DNA from 4 places in the Sphingobium sp. CFD-2 genome. Region 4 is predicted to be linked to each of the others. Evidence: predicted binding sites of a transcription regulator. Region 4 holds the regulator's gene; each other region holds the start of a gene.
What was found. The regulator LexA, encoded in region 4, represses DNA repair genes until DNA is damaged. The targets are predictions, from matches to a motif close to GTTCCNCNCTTGTTCT.
Positions count from the first base shown of each region.

Region 1: LDB29_RS10965 (ImuA family protein) is a predicted target of LexA. The motif match lies at 3,219-3,234, and genes of this name have one in related genera.
Region 2: LDB29_RS05610 (ATP-dependent helicase) is a predicted target of LexA. The motif match lies at 3,155-3,170, and genes of this name have one in related genera.
Region 3: LDB29_RS16990 (MmcB family DNA repair protein) is a predicted target of LexA. The motif match lies at 3,293-3,308, and genes of this name have one in related genera.

Region 1 covers NZ_CP084405.1:2,232,686-2,238,546, reverse strand. Annotated here, with positions in the region: gene LDB29_RS10980 (cytochrome c oxidase subunit 3) at 1-421, opposite strand, end outside; gene LDB29_RS10975 (cbb3-type cytochrome c oxidase subunit I) at 418-2,148, opposite strand; gene LDB29_RS10970 (cytochrome c oxidase subunit II) at 2,148-3,017, opposite strand; gene LDB29_RS10965 (ImuA family protein) at 3,241-4,086, shown strand; gene LDB29_RS10960 (DNA polymerase Y family protein) at 3,983-5,572, shown strand; gene LDB29_RS10955 (error-prone DNA polymerase) at 5,569-5,861, shown strand, end outside.
Region 2 covers NZ_CP084405.1:1,166,217-1,172,077, reverse strand. Annotated here, with positions in the region: gene LDB29_RS05635 (response regulator) at 1-242, opposite strand, end outside; gene LDB29_RS05630 (pseudouridine synthase) at 404-1,315, shown strand; gene rsmD (16S rRNA (guanine(966)-N(2))-methyltransferase RsmD) at 1,375-1,923, shown strand; gene LDB29_RS05620 (hypothetical protein) at 2,130-2,603, opposite strand; gene LDB29_RS05615 (GFA family protein) at 2,740-3,135, opposite strand; gene LDB29_RS05610 (ATP-dependent helicase) at 3,242-5,518, shown strand.
Region 3 covers NZ_CP084405.1:3,434,110-3,439,970, reverse strand. Annotated here, with positions in the region: gene dnaQ (DNA polymerase III subunit epsilon) at 1-307, shown strand, start outside; gene hpf (ribosome hibernation-promoting factor, HPF/YfiA family) at 403-999, shown strand; gene LDB29_RS17010 (PTS sugar transporter subunit IIA) at 1,119-1,586, shown strand; gene LDB29_RS17005 (PaaI family thioesterase) at 1,546-2,055, shown strand; gene LDB29_RS17000 (DUF1491 family protein) at 2,045-2,395, shown strand; gene LDB29_RS16995 (cell wall hydrolase) at 2,572-3,219, shown strand; gene LDB29_RS16990 (MmcB family DNA repair protein) at 3,320-3,814, shown strand; gene LDB29_RS16985 (ankyrin repeat domain-containing protein) at 3,930-4,553, opposite strand; gene LDB29_RS16980 (SCO family protein) at 4,601-5,257, shown strand; gene LDB29_RS16975 (YcgN family cysteine cluster protein) at 5,261-5,686, shown strand; gene LDB29_RS16970 (M48 family metallopeptidase) at 5,667-5,861, shown strand, end outside.
Region 4 covers NZ_CP084405.1:539,425-545,285, forward strand. Annotated here, with positions in the region: gene gltX (glutamate--tRNA ligase) at 1-1,268, opposite strand, end outside; gene LDB29_RS02560 (ComEC/Rec2 family competence protein) at 1,316-3,460, shown strand; gene lexA (transcriptional repressor LexA) at 3,451-4,137, opposite strand; gene LDB29_RS02570 (hypothetical protein) at 4,291-4,449, shown strand; gene glp (gephyrin-like molybdotransferase Glp) at 4,534-5,715, opposite strand; gene moaC (cyclic pyranopterin monophosphate synthase MoaC) at 5,712-5,861, opposite strand, start outside.

The DNA.
Region 1 (5,861 bases), 1.7 Mb from region 4:
TCAGCAGATAGAAAAAGGCATTGGCCGGATTGCTCGACAGCGTATAGCCCGCCCCCTGATAATGCCGCCAGAGCAACAATTGCCCAACAAGGAACAGCACCCCCATCGCCGATCCGGCAATTGCCGCGCGCGCGGCCCGTTCTCTCCGCGCCACTTCCCAGGCGACGCTGCTCGCCGCCAGCACCAGCGTATTGATCCACAGCAGCGGCGGATCGGGCATCGGCTTCCAGTCATGGACATGCTCCGCGCCCGCATGCAGCCCCATGCGCATCAGATAGGCCGCCAGCAGCAGCGAGAACATCACCATGGCCACGCCGAAATAGGCGACCATCCCCACCGCCCCCGCCGACGGCCGATCCCGCTCCACCGGCTGCGGGCCCGGCTCCCAGCTCTTTTCGGTGAGGCGCGCGAGGATGGTCATGCCCGCTGTTCCGCTTGGGGTTCCGTCTGGGGAATGAAGTCCCGCGCCGCGCCCGGCACGCTATAATCATAGGCCCAGCGATAGACGACCGGCAGATGCGGCCCCCAATTGCCATGCGCCGGCGGCGTGTCGGGCGTCAGCCATTCCAGGCTGGCCGCGCCCCAGGGATTGGGATCGGCGCGAGGCCCCCGGAACAGGCTCCAGATCATGTTGAAGAAGAACAGCCCCTGCGCGGCGAACACGACCAGCGCCGCAATGCTGATCCACGCATTGGCGAGATGCACCGATTGCGGGATGAAGGCCGTCTCGCCCAGAGCGTAATAACGGCGCGGAACCCCCAGAATCCCCAGATAATGCATCGGCAGGAAGATCGCATAGACGCCCAGGAAAGTGATCCAGAAATGGAGCTTCCCCAAAGTTTCGTTCCACATCCTGCCGAATATCTTGGGATACCAGTGATAGATGGCGCCGAATATCACCAGAACCGGAGACACGCCCATCACCATATGGAAATGCGCGACGACAAAGAAAGTGTCGGACAACGGCACATCGACACTGACATTGCCCAGAAACAGCCCCGACAGCCCGCCGTGGATGAAGGTGAAGATGAAGGCGATGGCGAACAGCATCGGCACCCGCAAATGGATGTCGCCGCGCCACAGGGTCAGCAGCCAGTTATAGACCTTGATCGCCGTCGGAATGGCGATGATCAAAGTCGACGTGGCGAAGAAGAACCCGAAATAGGGATTCATGCCGCTCACATACATATGATGCGCCCATACCAGGAAGCTCAGCGCCCCGATGATCACGATCGCCCACACCATCATGCGATAACCGAAGATATTCCGCCGCGCATGGACGCTGATCAGGTCCGACACGATGCCGAAGGCGGGCAGGGCGACGATATAGACTTCGGGATGGCCGAAGAACCAGAAGAGATGCTGGAAGAGGAGGGGACTGCCGCCCTGCGTCGGGGTGATGGCCCCCATGGATTGCATCGTCGGCATGAAGAAGCTGGTGCCCGCCAGATGATCGAACAGCATCATGATCGCCGCGACGAACAAAGCCGGAAAGGCGAGCAGGCCCATCACGGACGCCGTGAAAATCCCCCACACCGACAGCGGCATCCGCATCAGCGTCATGCCCTTGGTCCGCGCCTGCAACACCGTGGTCACATAATTCAGCCCGCCCATGGTGAAGGCCGCGACGAAGATGGCGAGGCTGACCAGCATGGTCACGATGCCCCATTGATGCCCCGGCGTCCCCTCGCTGATCGCCTGCGGCGGATAGAGCGTCCACCCCGCCCCGCTCGGCCCGCCCGGCACGAAGAATCCCGCCACCAGCACAATCACCGACAGCAGATAGAACCAGAAGCTCAGCATGTTGACGAAGGGAAACACCATGTCCCGCGCCCCGATCATCAGCGGGATCAGATAATTGCCGAAGCCCCCGAGCAGCAGCGCCGTCAGCAGATAGACCACCATGATCATGCCGTGCATCGACACGAATTGCAGATAATTATCAGGCTGGATCGCCGGAAAAGCCCCCGGAAACCCAAGCTGCAACCGCATCAGCGCCGACAACACCAGCGCCACCAGCCCGATGGAAATGGCCGTCACGCTATATTGGACGGCGATGACCTTATGATCCTGGCTCCAGACATATTTGGTGACCCAGCTATGCGGATGATGCAGCGGGCGCAGGTCGTCGGCCAGGGTGGTAGCCATCAGCGAATGCTCCAGGAGGCAGGGACGATACAGGCATTGGCCTTGATCAGCAGGATCGACATGGCGGCCGGCGGCGCCTCCGCCAGAATCTGTCCGAAGCTGCTCTGCTGCGCCTGCCATTGCGCGAAGGCCTGGGGCGTCTCCACCACCACCTTGCCGCGCATCGCATGGTGGCCGGTGCCGCACAGTTCGACGCAGAGGATGTCGAACGTGCCCGTCTTGGTCGGGGTCAACCAGAAATAGGTGACGATGCCGGGTACAAGGTCCATCTTGGCCCGGAATTCAGGCACATAGAAGTCGTGCAGCACGTCCTTGGAGCGCAGCACGATCTTCACCGGCTTGCCGACCGGCAGATGAAGGTCGCCGCTTTCCACCAATATGTCATCCCGGCCGAACGGGTCGAGCGGATCGAGGCCCAGCCCATTGTCGGGGGTGATATATTTCACCCCCGCCGCGCCCAGCACGCCATCCGGACCGGGATAGCGGAAGGACCATTGCCATTGCTGGCCGACCGCCTCGATGACGGTGGCTTCTTTCGGCACCGAGACATATTTGCCCCAGGCCGCGAGCCCCGGCGCCAACATGCCGGCGATGCCGATGGCGGTCCAGAATGTCAGCCGCCTTTCCAGCGAAGGGTTTTCTGGCTCATAATGGGCGCGATGGCCGGGGCGATGGCGATATTTGACCAGCGCCCAGGCAAGGAACAGGTTCAGCCCGACAAAGGCCGCCCCGCATATCCAGAGCGTCACGTCGAGCGCGGAATCGATCGATCCCCAATTGGAGGCGATGGGCGTGCGCCACCATGGACTGAACAGGTGAAAGGCGACCGAACCGACCACGAGCATGGCGATGGCTACCGCAACCGGCACAAGCCCTCTCCCACATTGGCAGGCGCTCGCAGCCTTTCAGTCCGGCATTTCGAGTCGCCTCGGTAACACCCGCCGCGACAACTTACAGAAAAAGCGCTGACGGGGGAAGCGTTTGGGAAATTGCGGGGTGCGAGCGTCGCCAGCGCCTTTTCCGGCTCGGGCCTTCACGGTCGATTGACAGCGCCTGCCATTGCGGCGAAAAGAACAAACAGGGAACGAATATATGGCTGAGTCGGTGAAGACCCTCGCCGCCCTCAGGCGGCATATCGCATTGCTGGAGGGCGTTCCAGCCTCCCAGCCCCATGCGCGGGTGGAAACCGGCTATGCGCCGCTCGACCTGGCGCTGGACGGCGGTCTGGCGCGGGGTCGGGTGCATGAATTCTTCGCCGCGACAGAGGAAGGGGGGGCGGGGGCTGGGCTGGCCCTGATCCTCGCGCGGCTGGCGGCGGGGGAGGCGCCCCTGCTCTGGCTGCGCACGATGGCGGCGGGCCGGGCGGGGGGCATGCCCTATGGCCCCGGACTGGCCGCATTGGGCATCGATCCCGCCCGGTTGCTGATCGGCGCGATGGCCGATGACGCCATGCTGCTGCGAGCGGCGGTCGACGCGCTGCGATGCCCCGCTTTGGGCGCACTGGTGGTGGAATTGCGCGGGCCGGCGCCCTTGCTCGACCTGACAGCCAGCCGGCGGCTGGCGCTGGCGGCGGAGTCGTCCGGCGTCACCGCTTTCCTGCTGCGGGTGGGCGGCGATCCGGTGCCTAGCGCGGCGGACACGCGCTGGCGCATTGCGGCGGCGCCCTCTCTGCCCGTGCCGGGAAACGGGCCGGGCAGAAGCGCCTTCGACCTTGGCCTGTTGCGACGGCGGGCGGGACGGGACGGGCTCGGCTGGCGGCTGGTCTGGGACAATGGCCGGGGCATGTTTGAAGGAAGTGGAGGTGGGCGCGATGAACGCCATGGCCTTGGACAGGATGGCAGCGGACGGGAGGGCGGAGGACGCGATGGGCAAGCGCCGCTATCTGGCGCTGTGGTTTCCGTTCCTGCCGATCGACCGGCTTCGGATCGCGCGGCCTGATCTCTGGGCGCAGGGCGAAGGTCCCGCAGCCGTCGTCGAACAGGTGCGCGGCGCGATGCGGCTGGCGACGCTCGACGCCGACGCTCTCGCGCTGGGCCTGACGCCGGGCATGACGCTGGCCGATGCGCGTGCGCGGGAACCGGACCTGCGCGTGTTCGATGCCGATCCCCATGGCGATCAGGACTGGCTGGAGCGGCTCTGCGACGGTTGTTCCCGCTACACGCCGGTTGCGGCGCTGGATTCACCCTTCGGTCTGATGCTCGACATTACCGGCTGCGCGCATCTTTGGGGCGGGGAGGGGATGCTGGCGCGCGAGGCGGCCGAACGGCTGGAGCGTCATGGCATGCGGGTGCGCCATGCCCTTGCCGGAACGGCGGAGGGTGCGCATGCGCTGTGCCGTTTTCCGGTGGGCGCGGCGGCGGACGAGGATGCGGCGCTGCGCCGCCTGCCGGTCGAGGCGTTGCGGCTGGAGGATGAAAGCGCGGTGGCGTTGCGCCGCGCGGGACTGCGGACCGTGGGCGATCTGGCGGCGCGGCCGGCGGCGGTTCTGGCGTCGCGCTTCGGTGAGGCGGCGGTGGACGCGCTGCACGCTTTGCTGGGATTGGGGAGGCGGCCTCTTGCACCCCGGCGGTCGCGTCCCGCGATCCGGATCGAGCGGCGTTTTGCCGAGCCGATGGGCAGCACCGCCTTTGCCCTCCGGACGCTGGAGGAGATGGCGGCCGAGGCGGGGGAGCGGCTCAGCGAACGCGGGCAAGGCGGTCGACGGTTCGAGGCGCTGTTCTTCCGCAGCGACGGCCTTGCCTTTCCCTTGCGGGTGGAAACCAGCCTGCCGGTGCGGGACGCGCCCGCTATCATGCGGCTGGTGCAGGAACGGATCGATGCGCTGTCCGATCCGCTCGATCCCGGTTTCGGCTTCGACATGCTGCGCCTCACCGTGCCGCAGGCGGAGCCGATGACGCCGACGCAACTGGCGCTGGAAGGAGGAGAGGCGCGTCGCGAGGAAAGCGTCGCGGCTCTGGTCGACCGGCTGTCGATTCGGGCAGGCCGGGCTCGCATCCAGCGGCTTCACCCGAAGGACAGCCATATCCCCGAACAGGCCCAGCTTGCCCTGCCCGCCGTGGAAAGCCGCGCCCCCATGAACTGGCCGCAAGAGGGGCAGGAGGGGGAGCCGCCCATGCGCCCGCTGCATCTGTTCGATCCGCCGCAGCCGATCGACGTGGTGGCCGAGGTGCCCGATGGTCCGCCCCATCGCTTCCGCTGGCGCAAGGCATTGCATGAAGTGACGCGCTATGAAGGCCCCGAACGCATCGCGCCCGAATGGTGGACGGCCAGGGACGGCGCGCTGGAGGGCGAGAGCGTGGGGCTGACCCGCGACTATTACCGGGTCGAGGATGCGCGCGGGCGGCGCTACTGGATATTCCGCAACGGGCTTTACGGCTCCGAAGCGGAACATCCCGGCTGGTACATCCATGGCCTGTTCGCATGAAGCGCCACGGCAAGGGTCCAGACCCGTCCAGGCCCAAATCCATCGACCGGCGTGAACTGAATGCGCTGGAGGCCGCGCGGGAAAAGGGGCGGCGCGGGTCGCGCGGCGAATCTCCGCCGATCGGGCCGGCAGAGGCGCCTCCCTTTGCCGAGCTGGTGGCGGCGACCAATTTCTCCTTCCTGCGCGGCGCATCCCATCCGCAGGACATGGTGGCGCGCGCCATCGCCCAGGGGCTTGTGGGCCTGGGCATAGCCGACCGCAATAGCGTCGCCGGGGTGGTCCGCGCCCA
Region 2 (5,861 bases), 630 kb from region 4:
ATGCCGGTCTTCTCCCCATGCAGGGTCACGTCCGCGATCACCAGATCGACGCTTTCCTCCTGCATGATGGTGACTGCATGGGCATATTCGTCGACGGTCGCGGCCACGCGATAGCCGGCCATTTCCAGCACATGCTCATTGTCGAAGGCGACCAGCGGTTCGTCCTCGACCACCAGCACGCTGCGTATGGCCTTGCGCCGCCCCCGCGCTTCGGCTTCCCCTTTTACCAGCCCGAAAAACATTTGCCGATCCGCCCCATTTGCGCCATTCACCCGACCAACGTGCAAGGCCCCGAAGGGGTTTCCCATCGTCCCGGCGCATGGGCGCAAGGACAGCACCATTCGTCAATTTCCCGGCCTTCCGGATATGGGAAGGCCACCCTGTTTTGAAAAGGAACTCTTCCGTGGAACCGCCGAAAAAATCTGGGCCGCCCCGTCGGCCGGGCTCCGGTGGTCCCAGGCGTCCGACGGGCGCCAAACCGGCGCCGGCATCACGCCCGGCCCGCCCGCCCGTCAAGAAGACCAGGACGGCGCCCGCCAATCCCGCCAATCCCCATCCTGCCCGCGCTGCCGCCGCCGCCAGCGGCAAGAACGAACCGCAGCGCATCGCCAAATTGCTCGCCCGCGCAGGCGTCGCCTCCCGGCGGGAGATCGAGCGGATGATCGAGGAGGGGCGGATCACGCTCGACGGCGAAGCGGTGTCGACCCCCGCCACCCTCCTCACTTCGCTGCACGGCGTCGCGGTCGACGGGAATCCGGTCGCCGCACCGGCACCTGCGCGCCTGTTCCTCTTCCACAAGCCGGCGGGTTTCCTGACGACCGAACGCGACCCCCGCGGCCGTCCGACCATTTATGACAAGCTGCCCGCCGACCTGCCGCGCGTCATGCCGATCGGACGGCTCGACATGACGACCGAAGGCCTGCTGCTGCTCACCACCGATGGGGAGTTCAAGCGGCAGATGGAGCTGCCCTCCACCGGCGTCCCGCGCACCTACCGCGCCCGCGCCTTCGGTGAAGTCAGTCAGAACCAGCTGGAGGACCTGTTCGACGGGCTGGAGATAGACGGCATACGCTATGGCCGGATCGAGGCCAATCTGGAACGCCGCACCGGCCGCAACCAGTGGATCGAAATGACGCTGACCGAAGGCAAGAACCGCGAAGTCCGCCGCGTGCTCGAACATCTGGGGCTTCAGGTGAACCGGTTGATCCGCACCAGCTACGGCCCCTTCCATCTGGGCGAGCTGGCATCCGGCGCGGTCGAGGAAGTGCGGCAGCACGATCTGGTCGTCTTCCGCAAGAGCCTTGGGAAACCCTGACCCCCTCCGTTCGCCCTGAGCCTGTCGAGGGGCCCTTCTTTTCTGGAACGAGCCAGCCCATGAGAATAATTGCAGGCCAATGGCGGGGTCGCCCCCTTACCGCCCCCAAGAGCGACGCAACACGCCCTACGGCGGACCGCACCCGGGAAACCCTGTTTTCCATGCTGCTGAGCCGGATCGGCTCCTTCGAGGGGCTGAGCGTTGGCGATTTCTTCGCGGGCTCGGGCGCTCTGGGGTTCGAAGCGCTCTCGCGCGGCGCGGCAAGCTGCATCTTCGTGGAACAGGACCGCGCGGCGCTGGACGCGATCCGAGCCAATGGCGACAGGCTGGGCATCCGCCCCGACATCCGCCAGAGCAGCGTCCTGTCGCTGGGTCCGGCAAGCGAGCCCCTGGACCTCATCTTCATGGATCCGCCCTATCAGAGCGGCGCTGGCATGGTGGCGCTGGACAAGCTGAGCCGCCTGGGCTGGACCGGGCCCGCAAGCTGGATCAGCATCGAAACCGACCGGCGCGAGGATGTGGCGGTAAAGGGCTTTACCGTGGAGACGACCCGTGACGTGGGAAAGGCTCGACTGACGCTGCTGCGCGCAACGGAGCGCGCCGAATAGTCCAGGCGGATTGGGTGAAGTGATGGCGCGACGGACATGACCATGGACCATCGCCGCGGCTGCGCATTGCACCCAGCCTGCGACCCGGCATATCGGGAGCAGCCCCGGCGACCTTGCTGACGGTGCTCGATCGGCACAGCCTGACCGGCGGCGTAGCTGGACCGGGCTGGCAGCCATGATCGCCGCCATGCCCGGTCTTGCAAGCATCAACGCCGCTTGCGCATGGATTTGGGCGCTTCGCTCCGGTTGATGCAGCTATCCTGCACGGTCCTGCTGCACAGCGGATAATCCTTCTGCTCGGTCGGCGGCGGCGTCATATTGCCACCCACGGTCGCGGGATTGGCTGAGGTTCCGACGGGAGCGGACGGATCACGCGGAACGCCGGCAGGAGCCGGTTGCATGCCCGTGTCCGGCGGCACGGCTCCGGTCGGCTGCCCAGCATTGGGATCGGCGGCTGGGGGCGGCGTCGCGGGCGTCGCCGGAGTGGCCGGGCTGGCTGGCGTCGCTCCCGGTTCGGCGGGGGTCGCCGGCGTCGCAGGAGTCGCGCCCTGCTCGGGCGGAGGCGGCGTATCGGCGACGGGCGGCTGCGCCGAAGCCGGCATGTCCTGCGCGATCGCAATGCCGGTAACGCCGGTGCCGAAGGCCAATATGGCCGCACCTGCCAACAGGATCGATTTCATCGGGATCATCCTTTCCTTTGTTCTCGCCCCGTTCTGCCGTTTGGGCTGAACAAAGAACCGGATGCGCGATGCCTGCGTTCCGGCCCGGGCGACGAGCCGTTGCGGATGCGCCGCCAGACGATCCTGCCTGTCGGCCTCAGGCCTCGGGGTAGCGCTGGAACTTGGGCAGTTGATGCGCGCCCTCCATCCATGGCGCGGCCTCGGCAAATTGGACGTGGATGGCTGGCGGCAGGTTCGACTGGTCGTCCAGCGTTCCGGTCTGGATGTCGATCATGCCGGGGAACACGGCGGCATTGCGGTAGAAAAGGCCCGTACCGCAGGTTCCGCAAAATTCCCGCGTCACATTGTCGGAGGACCGGTATGCCACCGGCCGACCCGTCACCGTCACCTGTTCTTCAGGGAACAGGGCCCAGCCCACCATCGGCGCGCCCGCGCTTTTCCGGCAATCCGAACAATGGCACAGCGCGCTATAGGCCGGCTCGCCCTGCGCTTCGTAATGGATCGCCCCGCATTGGCACCGCCCCGAGAACATGGCCTTTACTCCTTGCACGATTCGCCTTTTGTTCTCATAGAAGGAGCAACGGTGCAAGGGCCGCCCGCCCTTGCCGCTTCCCGCCCGGCACCCTAGTTGATAGCGCATGACTCTGCCCGCCCCCTCCCCCGACGATCCCGCCTATCTCCAGGGGCTGAACGAACCCCAGCGGGAGGCCGTGCTCACGACCGAGGGGCCGGTGCTGGTGCTTGCAGGCGCCGGCACGGGCAAGACGGCGGCGCTCACCGCTCGCCTCGCCCATCTGATCGCCACCCGTCGGGCCTATCCTTCGGAAATCCTCGCAGTCACCTTCACCAACAAGGCGGCGCGCGAAATGCGGGAGCGCGTCGGCCGGATGATCGGCCCCGCCGTCGAAGGCATGCCCTGGCTGGGCACCTTCCACGCCATCGCCGCGAAGATGCTGCGCCGCCACGCCGAACTGGTGGGGCTGCAATCCAATTTCACCATCCTCGACACGGACGATCAGCTTCGCCTGATGAAGCAGCTCATCCAGGCGGAGGGAATCGACGAGAAGCGCTGGCCCGCACGCCAGCTCGCCGGCCTCATCGACCAGTGGAAGAACAAGGGGCTGACGCCGGAGGAAATCGGCGCCGGCGAGAGCGAGGGCTATGCCAACGGAAAGGGGCAGAAGCTCTACGCCGCTTATCAGGCGCGTCTTCGGGACGTGAATGCCTGCGATTTCGGGGACTTGCTGCTGCATGTTCTGACGATCCTGAAACGCCATCGGGACGTGCTGGAAAGCTATCAGCAGCGCTTCCGCTATATCATGGTGGACGAATATCAGGACACCAACAGCAGCCAGTATCTGTGGCTGCGCCTGCTCGCCCAGCAGCGCAAGAACATCTGCTGCGTGGGAGACGACGACCAGTCTATCTATTCATGGCGGGGGGCGGAAGTCGCCAATATCCTGCGGTTCGAAAAGGATTTTCCCGGCGCGAAGATCGTCCGGCTGGAACAGAATTATCGCTCGACACCCCATATATTGGGCGCTGCGTCAGGAGTGATCGCGGAAAATGGCAATCGCCTGGGCAAGACGCTCTGGACCGACATCGACGTGGGCGAGAAGGTCCGCATCATCGGCGTCTGGGACGGGCCGGAGGAAGCGCGGCGCGTGGGCGACGAGATCGAATCGATCGAACGCAGCGGCCAATCGCTGGAGGGGGTCGCCATCCTCGTCCGGGCCCAGCACCAGACGCGCGAGTTCGAAGACCGCTTCATCCAGATCGGCCTGCCTTATCGCATCGTGGGCGGCTTCCGCTTCTATGAACGCGCCGAGATTCGGGACGCTCTCGCCTATCTTCGCCTGGTCAATCAGCCCGCCGATGACCTGGCGTTCGAACGGATCGTCAACGTCCCCAAGCGCGGCCTGGGCGACAAGGCCGTGGAAAAGCTGCATCGGCTTGCCCGGGCGGAGGGCGTTCCGCTTGCCCTCGCCGCCGCGCGAATCCTCGACACGGACGAGATGACGCCGCAGGCCCGCCGCAGCCTCGGCGCCTTCATCGGCGATCTCGCCCGCTGGCGGGACCGCGCGGTGCAACTTCCCCATGCCGAACTGGCCCGACAGATATTGGACGAAAGCGGCTACACCGCCATGCTCCAGGCCGAACGCACCGCCGAAAGCGCGGGAAGGCTGGAGAACCTCAACGAACTGACCCGCGCCATGGAGGAATATGAGACGCTGGGCGCATTCCTGGAGCATGTAAGCCTCGTCATGGACAATGAGGCGCAACAGGACGAGCGCAAGGTCACGATCATGACCATCCACGCCGCCAAGGGGCTGGAGTTCGACACGGTCTTCCTCGCGGGGTGGGAAGAAGGCATCTTCCCCTCCCAGCGCGCGCTCGACGAAGGCGGCCTCAACAGCCTGGAGGAGGAACGCCGCCTCGCCTATGTCGCGATCACGCGGGCGAGGAAGTCCTGCGTCATCCTGCACGCCGCCAACCGCCGCATCTATGGCCAGTGGACCAGCTCCATCCCTTCGCGCTTCGTCGGGGAATTGCCTCCCGAACATGTGGAGGAGGAAAGCAGCATGTCCGGCGGCGCCTCGCTCTGGCGCGCCAACTGGTCGGAGCGGGCCGATCCCTTCGCCAATGTCCAGCGCGGCACCGGTCGCGGCCCCGGGTGGCAGCGCGCCCAACAGAGCGGACAGTTCACCCGCGAACCCGCAAGGATCGTGGAGGCGCGCGCATCAGCGGTCTCGCTCGGCAACAAGGGGCGGGATGACATGAGCGTCGGCCTGCGCGTCTTCCACCAGAAATTCGGCTACGGCACGGTGGCGGAGATCGAAGGCAACAAGCTGGAGATCGATTTCGAAACGGCGGGTCGGAAGCGGGTGATGGACAGCTTCGTCCAGCCTGCCTAGCCGTCAATCGAGCCTTTCCTCAAGACCGCCGTCCAATATCGTAGATACCGGATGAAATAGCGGTGGCAGGTACCGTTTTGTATGGGAATGATAAAGATGGGTGGCTTTTGGACGGTCTGCTTTCAGGTCAATGCTCGCAGTTTCAGACGCAGTGACCTGATGGCAAGGCTCTGATAATAATGGGCAGCCATGCTTGTGATAGTCCGCACATTCTTGCTTTGCGTCATCGCTCCTTGGCTGATCGCGTTCGTCTTTATAATCAATCACCAAGGCATAATCGGCTTACCCTTTGCCATTGCAGTAGGCGTAATTGGAATTATTATCACGCGACTGCCAAGCCTTA
Region 3 (5,861 bases), 1.2 Mb from region 4:
CAAGCACAGCCTCGACGCGCTCTGCACCCGCTACGGCATCGACCGCAGCCATCGCATCAAGCATGGCGCGCTGCTCGACGCCGAATTGCTGGCCCAGCTTTACATCGAACTGACCGGCGGCCGTCAGATCGGCCTCGGTCTTGCACAGGAGGAAGAGAAACTCGTTGTAAATATGGAACTTGCGGCGGAAGTCGCGGTTCGCCCTGTTCGTCCCGCGCGTGTCTTTGCGGCAAGCGCGGAGGAGCTGGAGCGGCATGCAGCGTTCGTCGCGACGCTGGACAAGCCGCTCTGGCTTGAGGAGGCCTGATTACGGCTGTCCCTTCGGGATGGGCTGCCTTCACGGCCTCCACGCCAACCGGGTCGCCAATCCCGGGCGGTCCGGCAAGAATAAGGAGAAGGCATATGGATATTCGTGTTTCCGGGCATCAGGTCGATACGGGTGACGCGCTCAAGCAGCATGTCTGGACCCGTCTGGAGGCCATGGCCGAGAAATATTTCTCCCGCGCGCTTTCCGCCCAGGTCACATTCCGGCCAGCCCCGCACGGCGCCTTCCATTGCGACATCGTCTGCCATGTCATGACCGGACTGATCCTGAAGGGCGCCGGAGAGGCGCAGGAGGCGCATCCTGCCTTCGATCAGGCGGCCGAACGGATCGAGAAGCAGTTGCGCCGCTATCTGCGCCGCCTGAAGGACCGCAGCGCGCAGGCCGCGGCGGCGGAGGCCAGCCGGGCCAATGGATATGGCGCCGATGAACTGGACGGCGCCGGCTACACGATTTTCGCGTCCCCGGCCGATGAAGAGGAACCGGCCGAAGCGCCGCTGATCGTGGCGGAAACCCGGGTCGACATTCCCGAAGCCAGCGTGTCGGACGCGGTGATGATGCTCGACCTGCGCAACACCAATGCGCTGCTGTTCGTCAATGCCGGAACGGCGGCGTACAACATGGTCTATCGGCGGCAGGACGGGACCATCGGCTGGGTAGAGCCCCGCCTGGGCTGATCGCCTTCCCCCGGCCGCCGGTTGACCTCGATCCGCTGGCGGCCTATGGGGCCGGACTTTAAAGATCCGGGCATTGCGTCATTTTTCCGAGGCTGGGCGCGGCTCGGCTGGGATTCGGCATGGTTCATTTCAATGATATCGTCGCACCGGATGCATTGGGCACCGCCCTTTCGGTGAACGGCAAGAAGCAGTTGTTTCAGAAGGTTGCGGCCTTGGCTGCGCAGGCCTACGGCTTGGCTGCCGATCCGGTGGCGGAGGCGCTGCTGGAGCGTGAGAAATTGGGCTCGACCGGCTTTGGCGGCGGAGTTGCGATTCCCCATGCGAAGATTCCCGGCCTCCAGAAAATGTGCGGGGTGGTGGTGCTGCTCGATCCGGCGGTTCCTTTCGACGCTGTGGACGAAGCGCCGGTGGACATCGTCTTCGCGCTGCTCTCTCCGGTGGATTCCGGCGCCGAACATCTGAAGACCCTGGCCCGCGTTTCGCGCTACCTGCGTGACGAGGGGCAGATCGCCCGGCTGCGCGGCGCCAAGTCGACGGCGGCGCTCCATGCCCTGCTCGCCGGTGGCGAGGCGCGTGACGCTGCCTGATCCGGGTTCCGCCGCCAGCGCCTTGCCCAGCGGGGAGCAGGCGCATTTCCGGGCGCTGGAGTCCCTCTACCGTTCCGCACCGATCAACCGGCTGTTCCGGTCGGAACTGACGATTCCGGAAGAAGGCCGGTCGATCATCCATTTCGACGTGGACGAGACGCAGTTCCATGCGGCCGGCGCGGTGCACGGCACGGTCTATTTCAAGATGCTGGACGATGCGGCCTTCTACGCGGCCAACAGCCTGGTCAGCGATCGCTTCCTGCTGACCACCAGCTTCAACCTGCTGTTCACCCGCCCGATCGGGCCGGGCCGGATTCGGGCCGAAGGGCGCTGGATCAGCGGAAAGCGGCGCGTCTATGTGGCGGAGGCCAGCCTGATCGACGCCGACGGCGAGGAGGTCGGGCGCGGCACCGGCACCTTCATGCGGTCGCAATTCCCCCTCTCCTCCCTGCCGGGCTATGCCGGCTGACCCATCCGACGCGCGGCTGACCAGCGCCATGCTGGTCGGTGTCCTGATGCGCCGCTGCGCCGCGGCGGGCGGCTTTGCCACGGTGCTGGTGAAGGGCGATGCCGTCAGCGGCGTGATCCTGCTCCAGGCGCTGGAAAATGGCCGGGAACAGGGACTGTTCGAACGCGTTCCTGATTATGCGGGCGGCTATCGCCTCACCCGCTGCGGCCCGGACCCGGAAAAGGGGGCCGAGGCCATGGCTCAATATCTTGCGCGCCGGCGCGGATCGGACCCCGATCTGTGGGTCATCGAACTCGACATCGCGGATGCGGAACGGTTCGCCGCTGAAACGATCTGTTGATCGTTGACTCATTTTCCGCGCGCGGGCACAGGCCTCCGACGCTTTCAACGCGCAGGTTGCCGGTTTTCGTCCATGGGGGGCGGATGCGGTAAACACGCAGACGGGGGGCGGCCGAACGTCGTGTTTTAGGGGTTTTTTGACGTTCCCGGCCAAGAACCGCACGATTTTGAGCTGTAATGAGTTTTCGTCTGAAGGCTGCGATCTTCGCGGCATTTTCCCTTTCCGCCACAGCGGCGGTTACCGCGGCCGACATGTCGAGCGCTTCCGAGGCGGCTCCGTCGGTCCTTTCCCTTCCGGGAAGCAATGAGCTGAATGCAGCTCCGGCCGGCGCCACGCCCGCCGTCACTTTCGCCGCGCCGCGCGAAGTCGTGCAGCCGCTGGCTCCCCTTTCCGACAGCGCCGATGTGAAGGCCGACAATCTCGCCGCCCTCGTGGACGCGCAGGGCGCGGCCGAGGATGTTTCCGGCGACATGAAGTGCCTGGCCGGCGCCGTCTATTTCGAATCCAAGGGCGAAAGCCTGGAAGGCCAGTTGGCCGTTGCCCGCGTCATCATCAATCGCGCCCGGTCCGGCCGCTTTGCCGATAGCCTGTGCGGCGTCGTCTATCAGCCCGGCCAGTTCAGCTTCGTGCGCGGCAATGGCATGCCGTCGATCCGCCTGGGCAGCGAAAGCTGGCGCGAGGCCGTCGCCATCGCCCAGATCGCGATGGACGATAGCTGGGACAGCAAGGCAGAGGGTGCGCTCTATTTCCACGCCCGTCGGGTTTCGCCCGGCTGGGGCAAGCGCCAGCTCGCCGCGATAGACAATCACGTCTTCTATCGCTGACCGTTTTCGCGCCGGGCGCGCAGGGGGTGAAGAAGGGCCGGTTCGGGCGATCCTGAATCGGCCCTTTCCTTTTGTTCCCTTCCTGTTCTAAGAACCGGACATGGAATCCGATCTTTCCGACAGTTGTTCGCCCCTCACGGACGGCACGGCTCTGGCCGTGGCGCGGGGCACGCTGCGCCTGTTCTTCCGCCATGACATGAGCGGGATATTGGAAGTGCCGCTGCCCAATGGCCGGCGCGCCGACATCATGGCGCTGGACGGGGCGGGTCGGATCACCATCGTGGAGATCAAGTGCAGCCGCGCCGACCTGTTGGGCGACATGAAATGGCCCGACTATTTCGATTATTGCGACCGCTATTTCTGGGCCGTGCCGTCGGGCTTCGACCTGTCGCTGTTCGAGAGCGAGGCGCTATGGCCGGGACGGACGGGATTGATCGTCGCGGACCAATATGACGCCGAACTGGTGCGCCCCGCACCCATGGAGCCGCTGGCGGCCGCGCGGCGCAAGGCGGAAACGCTGCGCTTTGCTAGACGGGCGGCCAGGCGGCTGACGGCGCTGGCGGACCCGGATCATGCCGCGGAACTGGGGTGGTAGTCTGATCTGCGTGGAGATCGACGAGGGGACGGATAGTCTCCCGCGACATTTCCCTTAAGCGATACGTGCTCCTGCGCAGGAACACGCATCGTCTGATGTTCGCTTCAGGAAAAAATCAGAACACCGGCCCCTGCACCGGTCCCTTGGGTGCTGTCTTCGTCTTCGCAGCGCTCAGCGCTTCCACCAGCCCCGGCGTCCTGGCGTCGCGCTCCGCATAGTCCCGCGCCGACATGCCGGCGATCGTGTCGCGCTTGTCGGGATTGGCGCCTTGCGCGACCAGCAGCCGGACCAGCGCCACGTCGCGAAGCTGCACCGCCCGGATCAGCGGCGTCTCGCCGCTGCCATTCGCCTTGTCCACCTGCGCATTATAGGTCAGCAGGCTGCGCACGCCTTCCTCGAACCGGGCCTGCACCGCGTCCATCAGCGGCGTGTTGCCGTTTTTGTCGGTCAGGTTCGGGTTCGCGCCCTTGGCGAGCAGGAAGGTCAGCCATGTATTGTCCCGCCGGGCGACGACCAGGTGCAGCGCGGTGTCGCCGGTCGTCACGTCGCGGCTGTTGATGACGGTCGATCCCGGCTTCTGGATCAGGTCGGTCACCTTCTGCCCGTCGGCGTCCTTGACCGCCTTCAGAAAATTGTAATTGTCGGAAAACTGCGCCTGCGCCGCGACCGGCGACAGCAGCGCCAGGGCCAGAGCGGCGGCACGGCCAAGGCCCATCCAAGCCGGAAAACGTCCTGTCATTATGTCCATAGCCCCGTTGGAATTTGCAAATCGGGCCATAGCAGGGCATGGCTGGCGGCGCCATGAACAAAGCGCTGATTTCGCTCGCCCTGCCGCTGACCGCCCTGCTGGCAGCCTGTAATATGGGGGCCGGGGGCAATGCATCAAGCGGCGATGAAAGCGCCCAGGGGGATCTGCACGGGGCCAGCATCGGCGCGCCCTTCACCCTGACCGATCAGGACGGGAAGAAGGTCCGCTGGGACGATTTCAAGGGCAAGTATCGCCTGGTCTATTTCGGCTACACCTATTGCCCCGATGTCTGCCCGATCGACCTGCAACGCATCATGCAGGGCTTTTCGAAGTTCGAGAAGGATAAACCGGCGCTCGCCGCAAAGGTCCAGCCGATCTTCATCAGCGTCGATCCGGATCGGGACACGCCCGCCGTCCTCAAAACCTATGTCGCGGCCTTCCACCCCCGCCTGATCGGCCTGACCGGCACGCCGGACGAGATCGCCAAGGTGGCGAAGGATTTCGTCGTGCTCTACAATAAGGAAGAGACGAAGGGCGCGAGCGGCTATCTGGTGAGCCACAGCCGCACGCCCTATCTCTTCGGGGGCGACGGCGCGCCGGTCGCGCTGGTGCCGGTGGACGATCCGGGAACGCCGGATGTGGATGAGGGCGATCCCGCCAGGGTGACGGCCTTCCTCGAAAAATGGGTGAAGTGACGGTTGGACTTCTGGGAAAAGCCCCTCGACAGACTGGACCGCGCGGAGTGGGAAGCGCTGTGCGACGGCTGCGGCAAATGCTGCCTGCACAAGGCGGAGGATGAGGATACGGGGCACATCTACCCCACCAATGTCGCCTGCCGCCTGCTCGACCGGCATAGCGGGCAGTGCACCAATTATAAGGAACGCCGCCGCTTCGTGCCCGATTGCGTGCGGCTGACCCCTGCCAAGGTGAAGACGATAAGCTGGCTGCCGCGCACCTGCGCCTATCGGCTGCGGGGCGAGGGCAAGCCATTGCCCGAATGGCACTATCTGATCTGCGGCGACCGCGAGGCGGTGCACCGGGCCCAGGAGTCCGTGCGCGGCTGGACCATTGCGGAAGCCGACGCCGGCGATTGGGAAAACCATCTTGTCGACAGAGAGCTCTGACGCTGAAATTCTGATCGACGGCATCGCCGTTCCGGTGCGGATCCGCCGGTCGGCGCGGGCCAAGGCCTATCGATTGTCGCTGGACCAAGCGCGGGGGGAGTTGCGGCTGTCGCTGCCGACCCGCGCCAATCTGAAGCGCGCGCTCGGCTGGGCGCAGGAACATGAGGGCTGGGTC
Region 4 (5,861 bases):
GCTTCGACCGTCCAGGACTGGACGGGTGCAAGAGCGTCGGCTGTCTGTCCCAGCAGCGCGCGTGCGGAATCGTCTAGCAGAGCAAGCGCCTTCTCGTCAAAATCGAGCGGGCAATTTTTGAACAAGAATTCGGCGCCCTCCGCAATTTCGTTAAGTGTCCTGGCGCGCGGCTTGAGCGACGGCATGGCCTCTGCAAGCCGTTTCTCGCCATCCTCCGGCAGGTCGATGTTCAACCTCGCCGCAACCCTTGGCGCGACCAGCGCGGCAAGGCGTGCGTCATCCGCCTCGCGCAGATAATGGCCGTTCAGATTCTCCAGCTTCTTGATGTCGAAGCGAGAGGGTGAGCGGCCGACACCTGAAATATCAAAGAGTTCCACCGCACGCTCGCGGGAGATGATCTCCTCGTCGCCATGGCCCCAGCCGAGTCGCAGCAGATAGTTGAACACCGCTTCGGGCAGCATGCCCAACTCGTCGCGATAGGCATCGACGCCAAGCGCGCCGTGCCGCTTGGACAGCTTCGCGCCGTCGGCCCCATGGATCAGCGGGATATGGGCGTAGATGGGCTCTTCCCAATTCATCGCCTTTATGATGCCTAGCTGGCGGAACGCATTGTTGAGATGGTCGTCGCCGCGAATGACATGGGTGACGCCCATGTCATGGTCGTCGACCACCACCGCCAGCATATAGGTGGGCGTGCCGTCCGAACGCAGCAGGATCATGTCGTCCAGCTCCGCATTCTGGACGACGACGCGGCCCTGCACGGCGTCCTCGATCACCGTCTCGCCTTCGCGCGGCGCTTTCAGGCGGATGACGAAGGGCGCGCCTTCCGGGGCTTCGGAGGGATCGCGGTCCCGCCACCGCCCGTCATAGCGCATCGGCTGCTTGGCGGCGCGCTGCCGCTCGCGCAGTTCCGCCAGTTCCTCGGGTGTCGCATAGCAGCGATAGGCATGGCCGGAGGCGAGCATCTGGTTCGCCACTTCGGCATGGCGCGGCGTGCGCTCGAACTGGAAAACCGCCGGTTCGTCGCCGCCCAGCCCCAGCCATTCCAGCCCGTCGAAGATCGCGGCGACCGCTTCCTCGGTGGAGCGGGCCCGGTCGGTGTCCTCGATCCGCAGCAGGAACTTGCCGCCGTGATGACGCGCGAACAGCCAGTTGAATAGCGCGGTGCGCGCGCCGCCGATGTGAAGAAAACCGGTAGGCGACGGCGCAAAACGGGTTACTACCTGCTTGTTCGAACCTGTAGCACTCACCGTTTCATTCCCTGCCATTCGCCCGGATACCACCCGACCCATCCATGATCGCGACGCCCCCTAGCATGGCTTTCGAGCCACGACAAACCTCCGTTGTCAGTTCGGCCCGGGGGAAAGCAGCGCGGATTTGGCGCGGCGTGGAGCTGTGGCTGGAGGAGGAGCGCGAACGGTTGCCGCTATGGGTTCCGGTCGCCCTGGCTGCGGGAATCGCGGCCTGGTTCCTTCTGCCTAATCGGCTGGAATGGCTGGCCTTTTGCTGCGTGACGCTTGCGGTTGCCTGCGCCGCGCTGCTTTTGCCGCCCGGTGGCCGGGTGCGTCAGGCGATCGTCGTCGGTGGCATTCTTGCCTGTGCCGGGTGCCTGCTGGTCTGGGGGAAAGCGACGATCGTCGGATCGCCGCCCCTCGACCGCCCGGCCTTCATCTCGCTGAAGGGGGAGGTCCGGTCGGTCGAAAGGCTGCCCGCGCAGCACATGAGTCGCGTGCTGGTCCGGCCTGTCGGCGTGCCTGCCCTGCCGCCCCTGGTGCGCGTCAATCTTGACGATGCGTCGATGCCGCCGGGCGTCGGGGAGGGAGCCATCATAGCCTTCCGCACAAGGCTGATGCCGCCTGCGCCGCCCAGCCTGCCGGGCGGCTATGATTTTGCGCGGCGCGCCTATTTCGAGGGCGTCGGCGCGACCGGGCGTGTGCTGCCGCCGGTCACGGTCCTGCGGCCGGCCACGGCCGGCCCCCGGTTGAGGGCGCGTCTGTTCGAGCATATCCTGGAGCGCGTTCCGGGACAGGGCGCCGGCATCGCCGCTGCCCTGGCCACCGGCGATCAGGGCGCGATCGCGCAGGCAGATGCGGAGGCGATGCGGCGGAGCGGCCTTGCGCATCTGCTGTCGATCAGCGGTCTGCATGTCACGGCCCTGATCGCTGCGGTGATCTTCCTGTTGATGCGGCTGATGGCGCTCAGCCGCCGGGCGGCTCTCGACTGGCCGCTGATGCTGCTGGCCGCGGGCGGCGGCGCTCTGGCGGGCATCGGCTATACGCTTCTGACCGGCGCAGAGGTGCCGACCGTGCGATCCTGCGTCGCTGCCCTGCTTGTGCTGGGCGGACTGGCGATGGGGCGGGACGCGATCACGCTCAGGCTCGTGGCGGCGGGGGCGCTGGTGGTGCTGATCCTCTGGCCAGAAGCACTGGTGGGGCCGAGCTTCCAGATGAGCTTCGCGGCTGTGATAGCCCTGGTGTCGCTAGGCGAGCATCCGGCCTTCCGCGCCTTTCTCGCGCCGCGTGACGAAGGGGTATGGCGCCGGATCGGGCGCAATCTTGCGGGCATGCTGGCGACCGGCCTGGTCGTGGAGCTGGTGCTGGCGCCGATCGCGCTGTTCCATTTCCACAAGGCGGGCATGTTGGGATCGATCGCCAATCTGGTGGCCATACCGCTTACGACGCTGGTGGTCATGCCGCTGGAGGCGACGGCCTTGCTGTTGGACCTAGGCGGGTGGGGTGCGCCCTTCTGGTGGCTTGCCGCGCGATCGATCGACCTGCTGTTGCTGATTGCCCATGGCGTGGCATCCAGCCCTTGGGCGGTGGTTCTGGCGCCCGCCCAGTCGGGCGTAGTGTTCGGCCTGATGCTGCTGGGCATGCTGTGGTGCCTGCTATGGCGAAGCCGGTGGCGCTGGGCGGGTCTGATGCCCGTGACCACCGGCGTCATGATGGTGCTGACCAGCCCGATGCCCGCCATATTGATAAGCGGGGACGGCCGGCATGTCGCGGTGCGCACTGCCGATGGCGGCATGGCGATGCTGCGGGCTCGCGCCGGCGGCTATGCGCGCGACGTCATGGCGGAAAGCGCGGGTTATGACGGTACCTTGCAGGCATTGACGGCGCTGCCCCAGGCTCGCTGTTCTCCCGATCTATGCGCCGTTCGCCTGAAGGGAGGGGGCCGGAACTGGAACCTGTTGCTGACGCGAAGCAGCGTGAGGATCGATAATGCGATACTGGCGCGGGATTGCGCCTATTCAGACATCGTCGTCAGCGACCGCCGCCTGCAGGGCGCCTGTCGCCCACGCTGGCTGAAGGTGGATCGACGCTTCCTCGCCAGGACGGGTGGCCTGACCATCGATCTGGACCATGGCACCATGCGCAGCGCGAAGGCGTGGCATGATGAGCACCCCTGGGTCGCGCGGCCTTCCAGCCGGCCGCGCGAATACAGGAAGCATCAGTTATAGCGGCGCAGCAACCCTGCCAGCTTGCCCTGGATGCGGACCTGCCGAGGGTCGTAGATCTGCGGTTCATAGGCGCTGTTGGCGGGATCGAGCCGGACCTTCGGACCCTCACGCCGGAAATATTTCAGCGTCGCTTCATTTTCGTCGATCAGGGCGACCACGATCTGCCCCTCGCGCGCGACGTCGGTGCGCTGGATAAGCGCGAAATCGCCGTCCAGAATGCCCGCTTCGACCATTGAATCCCCCGCCACTTCCAGCGCATAATGATCCCCGGTGCCCAGCAGCGCGGCGGGAACGGAAAGCATGTTCTGCCCCTCCAGCGCCTCGATCGGCACGCCCGCCGCGATCCGGCCGTGCAGCGGAATCTCCAATATGTCGTTGGCGGCGACCGGGGGCCTGCTGGCCGCTGGACCGGGCGTCAGCGGCGGCTTGGCAGGCACGACGACCTTGGGAGCGCGATGCATGGCATCGGGCAGTTTGAGCACTTCCAGTGCGCGGGCGCGATTGGGCAGGCGGCGGATGAAGCCGCGTTCCTCCAACGCATTGATCAGGCGGTGGATGCCGGATTTGGACCGCAGGTCCAGCGCTTCCTTCATCTCCTCGAAAGAGGGGGATACGCCTCCCTCCTCCAGCCGGGTCTGAATGAAGCTCAGCAATTCCTGTTGCTTGGGTGTCAACATCTCGCCTTGCCCTCCTTGGAACGGATGGAGAACGCATAGGAAACGGAACGGGGCAAGTCAAGCGCCTAACCGTTGGGCGCTTTTGCTGGAACGCGGAAGGCCGCAGGCCGTTTAACGCCTGCCTTCCACGAAGAAGGTGAATAGGAGAGAAAGATGGCCAACCAGAACAACCAGGGCGGCGGTCAACGTCGCGACCAGCAGGGCGGCGACCGCTCCAGCCAGGGTGGACGCCAGCAGCAGCAGGAAGACCGGCAGGGCCAGATGGGCGATGAACGCCGTCAGGACAAGTCGCCCGGCAAGCAGCAGCGCTGAAGGAACGGCGGCGGTCCAGCATGGCTGACATCGCCGCCATCCGTCAGGACTGCATTGGAAGGGGTCGCGCGGCGGCCCCTTTCCTTATGCGAGGGGAAGAACCGTGACGGGATCGCCGGCGGCGGCCGGAGCAGAGCCGGCAGGTCGCAGGATGAGGCAGTCGGCCATCGCCATGGCCGCGGTGGCGGCGCTGTCCTGCGATGTCACGGAAACGATGCCCGCTTCCGTGCGGAAGGCGCGAAGGTAATCGTCGCGTTCCCCCGTGGCGGGCAGCGGCGCGGCGAGCGTCGCCGGCGCGGTGCGGGGCAGGGGCGATGCCGCGCCCATCATGTTGCGGACCAGCGGCAACAGGAACAGCGTCGCCGTCACGAAGGCTGATACCGGATTGCCCGGCAGGCCCAGGAAGACGACGGAACCCAATGTCCCCGCCATCAACGGCTTGCCCGGACGCATGCGGATTTTCCAGAAATCGAGCGAGCCCCCGGCCTGGACGAAAGCCGGGCGGACGATGTCGTGATCGCCCACCGATGCGCCGCCGGTCGAAACGATGATGTCCGCCTGGCTGGCGTGGGCAAAGGCCTGGATCATGCCGGGGAGATCGTCCGGCACGATCCCCATATCGATGACATCGCAGGAAAGGCCGGCGAGCAGGGCGGCCAGCATGGGCGCGTTGGAGGAGGGAAGCTGGCCGGGCTGCGTCGGCGCACCGGGGGGCACGAGTTCGTTGCCTGTCGAGAGCAGGGCGACCCGGGCCCGCCGCGATACGGGCAGCGTCCCATGCCCGCCCAACACGGCGAGCGCGATCTGCGCCGCCCCCAATGCGCTGCCGGCCTTCAGCAAAAGGCCGTCCTTGCGGAAGTCGGAACCGGCCGGACGCACATGGCGGCCCTTCGTCAGCGCCTCCTCCAGTCCGCGCAGCATGTCCCCCTCGCGCGCGGCGTTTTCCTGAATCAGGATGCTGTCGGCGCCCTGCGGCAAGGGCGCGCCGGTGAAGATGCGGCAGGCCTGGCGGGGTTCGAGGGGCGGAGGCGGCGGGCCCCCCGCCGCGCTTTCGGCGGCGACCTGCCATGGCCCGGGCCATTCAGCGGCGCGCAGGGCATAGCCGTCCATGGCGGAAAGATCGGCCCAGGGCTGATCACGCAGCGCAACGACATCTTCCTTCAGCCAGCGTCCGGCGCAGGCGGGAATGGGCATATGCTCCGTCGGCAGCGGCCTTGCCAGCGCCATCAGGCGGCTCTGCGCCTCCGCGACCGGAAGCAGGCTCATGACGCCGGCCCGTCCCCAGCCGTCCAGTCGCCGGACTTGCCGCCGCTCTTGGCCAGCAGGCGCACGTCGCTGATGATCATGCCCTTGTCCAGCGCCTTGGCCATGTCATAGACCGTCAGCAACGCGACCGACGCGGCGGTCAGCGC